Regions from separate parts of the Vibrio toranzoniae genome, predicted to be linked through region 3. Evidence: predicted binding sites of a transcription regulator. Region 3 holds the regulator's gene; each other region holds the start of a gene.

Evidence for each region. The regulator CRP, encoded in region 3, controls carbon source genes, mostly activating them, when cyclic AMP is high. The targets are predictions, from matches to a motif close to TGTGANNNNNNTCACA.
Region 1: OCU50_RS11285 (NupC/NupG family nucleoside CNT transporter) is a predicted target of CRP. The motif match lies at 2,711-2,726, and genes of this name have one in related genera.
Region 2: malT (HTH-type transcriptional regulator MalT) is a predicted target of CRP. The motif match lies at 2,876-2,891, and genes of this name have one in related genera.

The regions. Positions count from the first base shown of each region.
Region 1 covers NZ_AP025514.1:2,511,965-2,516,197, forward strand. The annotation lists gene deoC (deoxyribose-phosphate aldolase) at 5-781, opposite strand; gene OCU50_RS11285 (NupC/NupG family nucleoside CNT transporter) at 1,304-2,566, opposite strand; gene OCU50_RS11290 (TatD family hydrolase) at 2,771-3,583, opposite strand; gene OCU50_RS11295 (DUF5363 family protein) at 3,564-3,719, opposite strand; gene prfC (peptide chain release factor 3) at 3,825-4,233, opposite strand, start outside.
Region 2 covers NZ_AP025515.1:1,054,563-1,058,795, forward strand. The annotation lists gene malT (HTH-type transcriptional regulator MalT) at 1-2,684, opposite strand, end outside; gene OCU50_RS19090 (glycogen/starch/alpha-glucan phosphorylase) at 3,253-4,233, shown strand, end outside.
Region 3 covers NZ_AP025514.1:2,849,886-2,854,118, reverse strand. The annotation lists gene astD (succinylglutamate-semialdehyde dehydrogenase) at 1-786, shown strand, start outside; gene OCU50_RS13010 (DUF1338 domain-containing protein) at 999-1,790, shown strand; gene crp (cAMP-activated global transcriptional regulator CRP) at 1,975-2,607, opposite strand; gene OCU50_RS13000 (phosphoribulokinase) at 2,848-3,717, opposite strand; gene OCU50_RS12995 (YheU family protein) at 3,795-4,007, opposite strand; gene OCU50_RS12990 (hydrolase) at 4,129-4,233, opposite strand, start outside.

The DNA of each region.
Region 1 (4,233 bases), 340 kb from region 3:
TAAATTAGTATGCTGCTGGATCAGCAGTTTGGTCTGTCACTTCTAATGTATTGAGAAGGTTAGTTAGTAGGCTTGACGCACCAAAACGGTAGTGCATGTTGTCTGCCCACTCAGCGCCTAGTAGCTCATCAGCCATTGCTAGGTATAGTGCTGCATCTTCAGCTGTACGAACGCCACCAGCTGGCTTAAAACCCACTGTTTTAGCAACGCCCATATCACGAATAACTTCAAGCATCATGCGCGCGAACTCTGGAGTCGCGTTTACTGGCACTTTACCTGTTGAAGTTTTGATGAAGTCTGCACCCGCTTCGATACAGATTTGAGAAGCTTTCTTGATCAGAGCTTCTTCTTTCAGCTCACCAGTTTCGATGATCACTTTAAGCGTGATGTCACCACAAGCGGCTTTACATTGCTTAACTAGCTCAAAGCCAACTTCTTCGTTGCCAGCAATAAGAGCACGGTATGGGAATACTACGTCAACTTCGTCTGCGCCGTACGCTACCGCTGCTTTTGTTTCTGCAACAGCAATTTCGATGTCGTCATTACCATGAGGGAAGTTAGTTACAGTCGCAATGCGTACTTCTGGAGTACCTTGCTCACGCAACGCTTTCTTAGCGGCTGGGATAAAGCGAGGGTAAATACAGATTGCAGCTGTGTTGCCTACCGCAGTCTTCGCATCATGACAAAGCGCCACTACTTTCTCAGTAGTATCGTCATCATTCAACGTTGTTAGGTCCATAAGTTTAAGTGCACGTAGAGCTGCTGCTTTTAAATCGCTCATTTCTATCTCCGATCAATATATTCAAATAGTTAACTACTTTGCCATCCACCCAGTATAGATGGATATTTTAGTCATGCTCAGTAGCCAAAAATGAACGGACTTGGTTCCCTGAAGACTTGATAACTTTCGTTATCAATTGCAATCCTTGTCACCGCACAGTACCAGTTTGGTCTATGGCACAACAAATCAGTCATGTTGTGTCTAACATCTATAGCGTATCGCTAAGTTTGGCTAAATCCCAAAAGAATAACGCTAGAATCGATCCCGCGGTTACTTTCTTGCCAACAAGAGACATCCTATCCCTTAAGCTTATACACTATAGGTATCCATCAATAAATTGTAGTGCTCCTTAGAACGCAAACGGTTTGTATCTCAAAAAAACATTCTAGACCCATTTTCGACACCAAGCATTCACTCATGCTAGTACTCAAAATTACTAGGCCTAAAAACAAAAAAGCCCCGCAGCAATTTCTTGCTACGGGGCGATATTATGATGGCGTCTATATATCGATTTCTAACTAATTAGAAAGACAGGAAGAAGCCAGCAATTGTTGCTGCCATCAGGTTAGATAGAGTACCAGCAATTACCGCTTTAACACCCATACGTGCGATGTCGTGGCGACGGCTTGGTGCAATACCACCTAGACCACCTAGAAGAATCGCAATTGAAGAAAGGTTTGCGAAACCACATAGTGCGAATGCGATGATAGCTTGAGTCTTCTCAGACATCACTTGACCAGTTGCTGCAACAACTTGCGCGTTCTCACCAACGTATGGTACGAAGTTTAGGTATGCAACGAATTCGTTAACAACCGTTTTCTGACCAATGAAAGAACCAGCGATGGTTGCTTCTTCCCATGGAACACCGATGATGAATGCTAGCGGTGCAAAGATCCAACCTAGAAGAAGTTCTAGGGTTAGATTTTCCATACCGAACCAACCACCGATGCCACCTAGCATACCGTTGATTAGAGCAATCAGACCGATGAATGCTAGTAGCATAGCACCAACGTTAAGTGCTAGTTGTAGGCCAACTGATGCACCACCTGCTGCTGCGTCGATAACATTCGCAGGTTTGTCATCACCACCGTCAATATCATCAGCGATGGTATCGTCTGGTGTGTCTGTTTCTGGCTTGATGATTTTAGCGAATAGTAGACCACCAGGTGCTGCCATAAATGACGCTGCAACAAGGTACTCTAGAGGTACACCCATAGATGCGTAACCTGCTAGTACACCACCAGCTACAGAAGCCAAACCACCACACATTACTGCGAATAGTTCAGAGTTAGTCATTTTAGGAACAAATGGACGAACAACTAAAGGTGCTTCAGTTTGACCAACGAAGATGTTTGCTGCTGCAGACATAGACTCGGCGCGAGAAGTACCTAGAGCTTTCTGAAGACCACCACCAAGCACTTTGATTACAACTTGCATTATACCAATGTAGTAAAGTACAGAGATAAGTGCAGAGAAGAAAATCAGAGTCGGTAGAACTTGGAAAGCAAAGATGAAACCGATACCGTCAACTGAGAAGTTAACTAGGCTGCCGAATAGGAAACCAGTACCGTCTTTACCATAGTCGATCACGTTTGCTACACCAGCAGAGAAACCTGCAAGTAGATCACGACCCCAAGGGATGTAAAGTACGAATGCACCAAGTGCGAATTGGATAGCGAAAGCGCCACCCACGGTTCTTAGATTAATAGCTTTGCGGTTGTCAGATAGTAGTACTGCGATTGCAATCAGTGCAACCATTCCGACGAGGCTCATAAACAGGCTCATAGTTTATGACTTCCTTATTAGTTATTTATTGGCGTGTTACAAAATGGGGCTATAAAGCGGAGGCAATTATACTCATGCGACCACTAATAAAGTAATGCCGCCCTCACACTTTCGTATAAGATTTATGTACCATTCACACACAAATGTGAGACCAATCACGATATAAGTGTAATTCGCGCAAACGATAAACAAAAACCTTCGATTTTATTCACGTATACCGAATGCAAGATGGCTATTTTTCCAAACTTGCACTGCAATCGATTGCTTTGATTCTTTTCTGATCAAAAAAAGCGCATTTGATATCGTAACTAACTGTTTGGAATGATTAACACCTCCTTGATTACCATACGTTGGCATGTCCGGAGCATCGGTTTCCAACACCAAATATTCTAGAGGCAGTTTTGCGATGGTTGTGCGCGTTTTTTGTGCTCTTGGGTAAGTAATCGTTCCACCAACACCAATATAGAAACCGAGCTTAATCCACGCCAAAGCTTGCTGCTCACTCCCAGAAAAACCATGAATTACCCCACCTAAAGTGAACCTTTGTTGCTTCAATAGTTCAATTAATCGGTTGTAAGACTTTCTCTCGTGGATAATTAAAGGCAACTCGAACTCCTTAGCAAGCTCAATTTGCTGAATGAAAAAGCGCTCTTGTTTCTCTCGATCAACATCCACAAAAAAGTCGAGTCCGCACTCTCCTATCGCAACACATTGATTTGACCTTAAAGAAAGCAACTGGCGAAGCTCTGAAAACTGATTGTCATCAGCTTGGTCCAAGAAGTAAGGATGGAAACCTAAAGCGTAATAAACATTAGGATGAGCTTGAGCAATTTTATCAAGCTCCCTCCAGTTACTCTGGCCAATAGAAGGAATGAGTAGCTTCTCGACATGTGCTTGTTTCGCTTCTTTGACGTAACCGTCAATACCTTTATCAAGTGCAATACCTTGCTTAAAGGTATCAAAGTCCGCATGGCAATGAGTGTCAAACAACGGAAAACTACTTAATTCCTTTGTCATCTTTCCTACTCTCTGCATGTTGTCCTTGAGGGTCACGGCGATAGGCCACACAGCTGCGCTTATTCTCTGACGTTAAGCCAAGCTCCTCGCACCACTTATCGTATTTCTTAATCCAAACTTTTATCCAACCCAACATAACTGCCTCTAACCTCAGCCTTTAAACCTTAAATAAAACGCATTAAAAAACGCCTACTGCAGAACAATAGACGTTTTTGTTTAACTCGAATAGATCGCGGAGAAATTAGTGTTCGCGCGTCGCTCGGAATTGAACGTCAGGGAAACGTTCAGAAGCTAGGTTCAAGTTCACCATCGTTGGTGCAATGTAAGATAGGTTATCACCACCATCTAACGCTAGGTTAGATTGGTTCTTACGCTTGAATTCTTCCAGTTTCTTATCGTCGTCACACTCAACCCAACGAGCGGTTGCAACGTTAATGCCCTCATAGATAGCTTCTACGTTGTATTCCGCTTTCAAGCGCGCTACAACTACGTCAAACTGAAGGACACCAACCGCACCAACGATCAGGTCGTTGTTCTGCATAGGACGGAATACTTGTACTGCGCCCTCTTCTGAAAGCTGAACTAGGCCTTTTAGAAGCTGCTTCTGCTTCAGTGGGTCACGTAGACGAATACGACGAAATAGTTCTGGC
Region 2 (4,233 bases), on a different replicon from region 3:
TTTTCTGCTGTGCTAATGGCTTCTTTACGGTTGGCAATGTTTAACTTTTGGTACAGGTTACGGATGTGAGTTTTGATAGTCGTGCCTGCAACATCAAGTTCTTGAGCGATCTGTTCATTACTGAACCCCGAGTAGATAAGACCAAGTACCTGCCATTCACGTTGTGTAAGTGGGCTGGTGCGTACCAGTTCTGGAATATTCGGATGATTAACCAGATTCTCCACAAAGTCTTCGTCAAAGTGAACCGAACGGCTGCGTTGAGTCGTCGAGATATCTTTCATGATCTGTTGGGCTCGGTGACGTTCTAAATCACCCAAGCCAGGTTTGTTACTCAGCTTGTCCAAGATATGCCCGATAGTGCCACCATCGACTAAGAAGTTACCGACCATACCGGTTTGGTTGGTCATGTGTAGGGCTTCTTCTAGTAGCACACGAGCACTGTCTTCATCGTTGAGCTGTGTGCGTAACACGGCTTCGACGATCAAATTTCTGTTGGTGTCCGTAATCAGGTGTGAACGTTGGGCTTCGCTTTTCAAGAAGGTTAGCGCTTGTTCCGCTTTTTCATACTGCTCAAGGATGATATGAGCACGCACGATGTTTCGCCATTGAAGTTGACAAAAGTGGTTGCTTGCTGATTCAGGGCGAACAGCAACGCTCAACCAGTCACGGATGGCGTCTTTATTGCCTTTTACTTGCCAGAACAAGATCAGAGACAGTGAAGCGTTCGCCGTCCAATCTACGTGGTAAGTTGATTGGCGCAACAAGTGCTGAATCTGGTCAATAAACTTAGACGCTTTATCAATTTCTCCCCGACTCAATGAGATTCGAGCCAGCATGGAGTAGCTATGTAAGTGCTTACTTGGTGCGTGATGGCCAAGAATATCTAAGCCCTTATAACAACACTCTTCCGCTTCATCTAATCGATTCCAACACCAAAAAATCTGAGCTCTAACTCGCAGTAAAAATTCATGCAGTGGCACGTATTGCAGTTGGTGTTCTTCAATCAATTTAAATGCACTGTCTTGCAACTCAAATGCAGCCTGAACATAACCTTGAGCAATTAATATTTCGCTCTGTTGCAGAATGGCCCACAGCGCCTGATGGTAAACTTGATACTGGCGTGCGAGTTTTTCTGTTTGTTGCATCATCGGTAGAGCACGACTAAGGTTGCCCATAACATGGTTCACTTCACCAACAACAGAGGTCGCTACTATACGGCTACGGTATACCGTTGTATTTAGTTGACTTAATGAAAGTTCGGCTAATTCTAGCGCTTTTTCCGGTTCATTACTGTTGATGGCTACTTGCGCACGCAGGGAGTTGTACTGCCCTTGTTGTTGAGTATCAAGCTCAATATTTCGAGCTTGATATTGCGCTTCGGCTTCTTCCAGCAAGGTGCCTACTTGATCATATCGATGCTGACTTTGTGCCAGCCATGCGCGCAACATTGACAGTTTAGGTTCACTGTAAAGTTGGTCAGGTGTCAGTTGCTTGATCGCCATCTCTAATGAAGAGAGCTCACCTTGGTTGAACATCTGCCATCCGTGATCACTCAAGATCTGAACAATCAATTGTGGGTCGTCAGCACGCTGTGCATGTCGAAGAGCTTGATGAGGCGTTTTCTGTTTGATCCAAGCTTTAGCTGCACTTCGATGCAATTCCGCTTCTTGTTGCGGAATTCGAGCTTGGCGTTCATGGGCGAGAAATTCACCAAAAAGGTTATGGAAGCGGTACCAGTTTTTCTCACCTTCAAGAGGGTAGATGAACAGGCCAAATCGATTGAGTGACTCGATCATACCGAGTGCGTCTTCACGTTGAGTGAGTGCACATACTAGCTCGTCGTTGAAGTGATCAAGCACAGAGCACTGCATTAAGAACTGTCGAGTTTCTTTGTCTAACAAGTCGAACACTTCTTCCACCAAATAGTCCCAAAGGTGAGCATGGTTAAAGTGCGAGAACGACTCCGCTGATTGCGCTAGAGTGCGTTTTTGATGTTGGGCTTGCAGCGCAATAAGTTGCAAGGCAGAAGGCCAGCCCTCTACATAAGTACAAATGCTATCTGCTGTGATGTCATCAATGCCATCGGCTACGCGTTGGTTGAAAAAGCGCGTGGTCTCTTCAGTATCAAAAGCCAGTGAATCGTTACCTAGCTCTATCATTAAGTCACGTACGCGAAGGTTGGCGGTACCGAGTGGTGGTGTTCCTCGGCTGGTTACAACGAGCGTCAGGTTGTCGGGCATATGTTTGAGGAAAAAGCGCATTGCTTCATGAATGTCATCATTGTTGACCAAGTGGTAGTCGTCCAACACAAGGAAACATTCATGATGGAACTCAGACATTTCTGCGAAAACTTCACTTAATAATGAATGCAGCGATGAAAACTGTCTTTTCTCTGCCAGCTTTTGGGCATTAGGACAGATATTTTGAGTCGCTTTATTGAGTGATTGCAGTAGATAGTTAATAAAGCGAAATGGATCGTTGTCACTATCATCAATGCTGTACCAACCCACATTAGGCTTATCTACTAGCCATTGCGCGGCCATTGTGGTTTTGCCATACCCTGCTGGGGAGCGAAATAGCACCAACTTGTAACAATCTGCGTTCTGAAGCAGATCGAGAACCCTAGGTCGTAGAATCGCATTGTGTAAGCGGCCAGGACGGGTCAGTTTTGAAGGGATCCACATATCGAAGTTTTTCACCTATTTCGTGGGCTTATGTTCTGGATTATCCCAATCTATTGTTGAGTGCTGTCCAATGACATTAGCCTAATTACTTAAGTCTTCGTTTATGGTACGTGAAGCGAAACGATACCGACTATGATCCTCCACAGAAACCTTGCACTCCTGCATGTTTTTGATGCTCTACGCCCTTTATTTGTGATTTATGTCACTTTAGGTGTGGTTTGTGAATGTGACTTCTTCTTCTTTTACACCGGTTTCTGTGTAAAAGATGAGAGGCTAAAAAAATTTTCGTGATCTGAATATCAGATTTAGCAATGGCTTTAAGAGACCTAAATAAAAGTTACATCAATTGAAGTTAAGTTATCCAACGGGAGCTTGTGATCTTGGTCACTCCAAGATTTTGTTCTAACTCAGAACATGAGAGTTAGATCACTAACCAAATCTCGGTACGCCCCCTACGCCCTCTAATCTACTCCTAGTTAGTTGTAAGGACGGGAGGATGTTTAGTTTATGGTGACCATGCACGATATGTCATAGATGAATTAGAACTATTAAAAGCGAGATTTCTGAAATGAAACCAACTCAGCAAAAAACTTTCGATAAAGTGTCGTTCCAAGAGAGCGTTAAGAAGCATTTGTCTGCGACCTACGCAACTACAATTGAAAACGCAGATAGCCGTGCATGGTACCTAGCAATGGGCCGCGCGTTAGCAGAATTAACAACCTTTGACCTGCTAGCAACTGAAAATGACGAAAAAATTAAGAACGCAAAGAGCGTTAACTACCTTTCATTAGAGTTTTTGATTGGTCGTCTGACAGGCAACAATTTAATCAGCATGGGTTTATATGAACAGATTACTCATGCGATGGAAGAGCTAGGTCAAAACTTAACTGACCTTCTAGAAGAAGAACGCGACCCATCCCTAGGTAATGGTGGTCTTGGTCGACTAGCTGCTTGTTTCATGGATTCTTGTGCCGCTCAAGAATACCCAACAGTAGGCTACGGTCTTCACTATGAATACGGTCTATTCAAACAGTCTTTCCAAAATGGTCGCCAACAAGAAGCACCAGACGCGTGGCGTGGTGTTGAAGGTTACCCTTGGGAAGTGGCTCGTCCAGAACTAGCCCAACACATTGGTTTTTACGGTCACGTAGAAGTTGAGTTCGTTGATGGCAAAGAAGTACGTACTTGGGTTCCAGGTATGGAAGTAAAAGCAATGCCTTGGGATCTACCGATCGTAGGTTACGAGTCAAACACGGTTTACCCGCTGCGTCTTTGGGAATGTCAGGCAATTGCACCATTCTCACTAGCAAGCTTTAACAACGGTGATTACTTCGAAGCGCAACACTCGCTAATCGATGCAGGTAACATCACTAAGGTTCTTTACCCTAACGACAACCACGAGAAAGGTAAGACACTGCGTCTAATGCAGCAGTACTTCCACTCAGCAGCATCGGTTCGCGATATTCTACGCCGCCACGAAGCAGCAGGTTTCTCTTTAGAAGATCTGCCTAAGCAAGAAACGATTCAGCTTAACGATACGCATCCAACA
Region 3 (4,233 bases):
GGCCATATCCTGCACCGTCAATTCGCGGGTCAACCGGGCAAGATGCTAGCGTTAGAAATGGGCGGCAATAACCCTATGGTGATCAGCGACCAATACGGTGATGCGGACGCAACGGTATACACCATTATCCAATCGGCGTTCATCAGTGCAGGTCAACGTTGTACATGTGCTCGTCGTCTATATGTTCCTATTGGCGAGAAGGGTGACCTACTGATCGATAAGCTTGTTGCAGCAACTCAAAAGATTCGTGTTGATCAGCCTTTCGCTGAGCCAGCACCATTCATGGGCCCACAGATCTCTGAAACAGCAGCTAAGTTTATTTTAGACGCGCAAGCGAATCTGCAATCGCTAGGCGGTGTCAGCCTCGTGGAAGCAAAAGCGGGTCAAGCGGCGTTTGTTTCTCCGGGGATTATCGATGCAACCAACATTGCTGAACTGCCGGATGAAGAGTACTTCGGTCCATTGCTACAAGTGGTCCGTTACCAATCACTAGAGCAAGCGGTTGAGTTAGCTAACGACACACGCTTTGGTTTATCTGCTGGTTTAGTATCAACAGATGATTCTGAATGGGAATACTTCGTTGACCATATTCGAGCGGGTATTGTGAACCGTAACCGTCAGTTAACAGGCGCCAGTGGTGATGCACCATTTGGTGGTCCGGGTGCTTCAGGTAACTTACGCCCTAGTGCTTACTATGCGGCTGACTACTGTGCTTATCCTATGGCTTCAATGGAAGGTGGTGAAACTCAACTTCCAGCAACGTTTAGCCCGGGTATTGAGCTGTAATTTAGGCTAATGAGTACTAAGCTCATTCGTTAAATTGGAAATAGGGAAGTGGTGTTATCGCTTCCTTTTCCATCACGTCCGACACCTAGATTGGGCGGTAGATAATAATAGAACAAGTATGTCACAGGCTGATGGCTGCTGACTTTGGGTCTCAGCCACTCCCTTTCTAATCCAAATTACTAGCTTGCTAGAACCTCTGACAAGGAGTCACCATGACGCCCGATCTACTCTTTAAATCACTATGGGATGATTACATTCACAGGCTGTGCCCATCGGCTGAGAAAGTACACCAGTTGCTAAAAGAAGACGAAGCGCTGATTAATGATCATATTGCACTGCGTACTTTCAATGTAGCTCCGCTGGGAATTGAAACGCTGGCTAAGCCTTTCCTTGAGTTAGGTTATAAAGCGTGTGGCGATTACCTGTTTGAGAGCAAGAAGCTAGTCGCTAAGCATTACGAGCATCCAGATCCAAAGCAGCCGAAAGTGTTCATTAGTGAGTTGAAGGTAGAAGAGTGCTCAAGTGAGTTGCAACAGATCGTTGCTAAGTTGGTTGAGCAAGTTGACGCAAGTCAGCTTCAAGGTCATGAATTCTTGTTTGGTGGTCGTCTCTGGGATTTGAGCTTCGCTGATTTCCAAGTGCTAGCAAAAGAGAGTGAATACGCGTCTTGGCTAGCGGCTCATGGTTACGGTGCCAACCACTTTACGGTGAGTGTGAACCAGTTAAATAAGTTCGATGAAGTGCAGGTTGTGAATGACTATCTGAATGAGTCGGGATTCACGATCAATGCATCTGGAGGTGAGGTGAAAGGCTCTCCAGAGGTCTTATTAGAGCAATCATCAACAATGGCAGACAAAGTCCCAGTTTCATTTGTGGAAGGCAATGAGATGATTCCTGGTGGCTTCTATGAGTTTGCTAAGCGCTATGCGATGGCGAATGGTGAGCTTTATACCGGGTTTGTTGCAGCATCGGCTGACAAGATTTTTGAAAGCACCAACGGTTAAAGAAAGATTCGAGCACAGGCTTTGCCCTAGGGATGCGGGTGCGCTTCGCTTCGAGATAGTTTGCGTTTGGAAGTTGTAAGTGTTCCATTCGCATCTCGCATCTGCTCTTTAGATCTTTAGATAACAAAAAAGCCACCAAATTTTCATTTGGTGGCTTTCAAATTTTTGGCTCAGTTAATCGAGATTAACGAGTGCCGTATACCACGATAGTTTTACCGTGTGCAGAAATTAGGTTCTGCTCTTCTAGCATCTTTAAGATACGACCTACTGTCTCACGAGAACAACCAACGATCTGGCCAATTTCTTGACGAGTGATCTTGATTTGCATGCCGTCAGGGTGAGTCATTGCATCGGGTTGTTTCGCTAGGTTTAGTAGCGTTTGAGCGATACGACCGGTTACGTCAAGGAACGCTAAGTCACCAACCTTTTGGCTAGTTACTTGTAGGCGGCTTGCCATTTGCGCTGAAAGACGCATCAGGATGTCTGGGTTCACTTGGATAAGTTGGCGGAATTTCTTGAAAGAAATCTCAGCGACTTCACAAGGAGATTTTGCTCGAACCCACGCAGTACGCTCTTGGTCTTCTTCGAATAAGCCAAGCTCACCGATGAAGTCGCCTTGGTTTAGGTAAGAAAGAATCATCTCCTTACCTTCTTCGTCTTTGATAAGAACTGCCACAGAACCTTTCACAATGTAGTACAAGGTTTCTGCCTTTTCACCAGCATGAATCAAAGTACTTTTTGAAGGGTACTTATGAATATGACAGTGTGAAAGGAACCACTCTAATGTTGGATCGGTTTGGGGTTTACCTAGAACCATAATATCTTACTTCCTCTGCAGGGTATGCTTGCTGCTTTCCGTATTTTAGCTAAGCCTGGATTGACTCGTTAGGATAAGAGCACTTGTTGAGTGCTGCAAGCTATCTTGTGTTTCGTTTAAGAATAGTATCCTTTTTCAGGTACTATTTCTTGATTTTAATCGTGACCAAGCTACGATTTTTTACGCAAAATTGTGCACATGATCACGGTATGAAAAGTAATCAATAGGAATGTCGTACCGTTAACCTATTTTGCCGGTTTCGATGAGTTGCTGCAGGATTGGCCTTACAATGAGCTCCATAGCAAAACTCATTTTTCCTCCTGGCACCACAAGCGTGTTGTGGCGAGACATAAATGAGCCATCAATCATAGCCAAAAGGTAGGGGAAATCGACGTTTTTGATGCCACGTAATCGTATAACTACGAAGCTCTCGTCTAAACTAGGGATCCCTTTGGCGTTGAGTGGGTTGGATGTATCTACGGTTGGCACTCGTTGAAAATTGATATGAGTACGCGAAAATTGAGGAGTTATGTAGTTAAGATAATCATCCATTGAACGAACAATTGAGTCCATTACTGCTTCGCGTGAGTGCCCGCGATCGCGTGTGTCACGAACGAATTTTTGTATCCATTCAAGGTTTACGATTGGCACCATGCCAATTAGCAGGTCGACATGTTTAGAGACGTTGATGTCTCCGTCTACTACACCGCCGTGTAGGCCTTCGTAGAACATCACATTTGAATTTTCAGGGATCTCTTGCCATGGCGTAAAGGTACCTGGCATTTGATTGTAAGGCACGGCTTCATCGAAGGTGTGCAGATAACTCCGTACTTTACCGGTGCCTTCATTACCGTATTGATGGAAGAATTCTTCTAATGCGCCAAAATCGTTAGCCTGTGGACCAAAGTAGCTGATGTGTTTACCTTGCGCGCGTGCCTTGCGGATTTCGACATCCATTTCTGGTCGAGTAAAGCGATGGAAGCTATCCCCTTCAACCCAAGCGGCCTTCACGTCCATCATATTGAACATTTTACGGAAGGCTTCTGAGGTAGTGGTGGTGCCGGCTCCAGATGAACCCGTCACCGCAATAATTGGATGTTTAGCGGACATGACAACCCTTGTCGTTTGAGTAACATACTTGTTAGCAATCGATTTTTACTATAACACGGCTCCTTTCTAAGCGCAGCCTAGAAGCGTTTTATGACTTGGATATCAACGGTTTCATGTAGCTCAGAAAACACGATGCTGACCTCTCCCGAGGCTAATTGATGTTTCACTTGGTCAATCTTGTTCTGTAATGAAACCTCTACGTCGCCGTAGTCTGTACCTTCACGTAGTACGAACTCTTTGATGAGGTTTTCCAGTGTCTCTGGCGCGATGTCTTGCCATGGGATGATCATAAATACTTCTCTCTTTTATGTTCATAAGTATGTTCATTGGTACGTTGATGAGTGTGTCTAGTGGACATTACCACTCCCCCCTCTTTACCAAAGCTAAGCTTATTTTTATAACGTCCGGGCATTATGCCGAATCTTGGAGACTTTCATAGTAGGCGGGTAATGCTTCTTCTAACCAAAATCTAGGTTTGAGCGTACTGCCGGTAATAAAGCCCACATGGCCACCTTT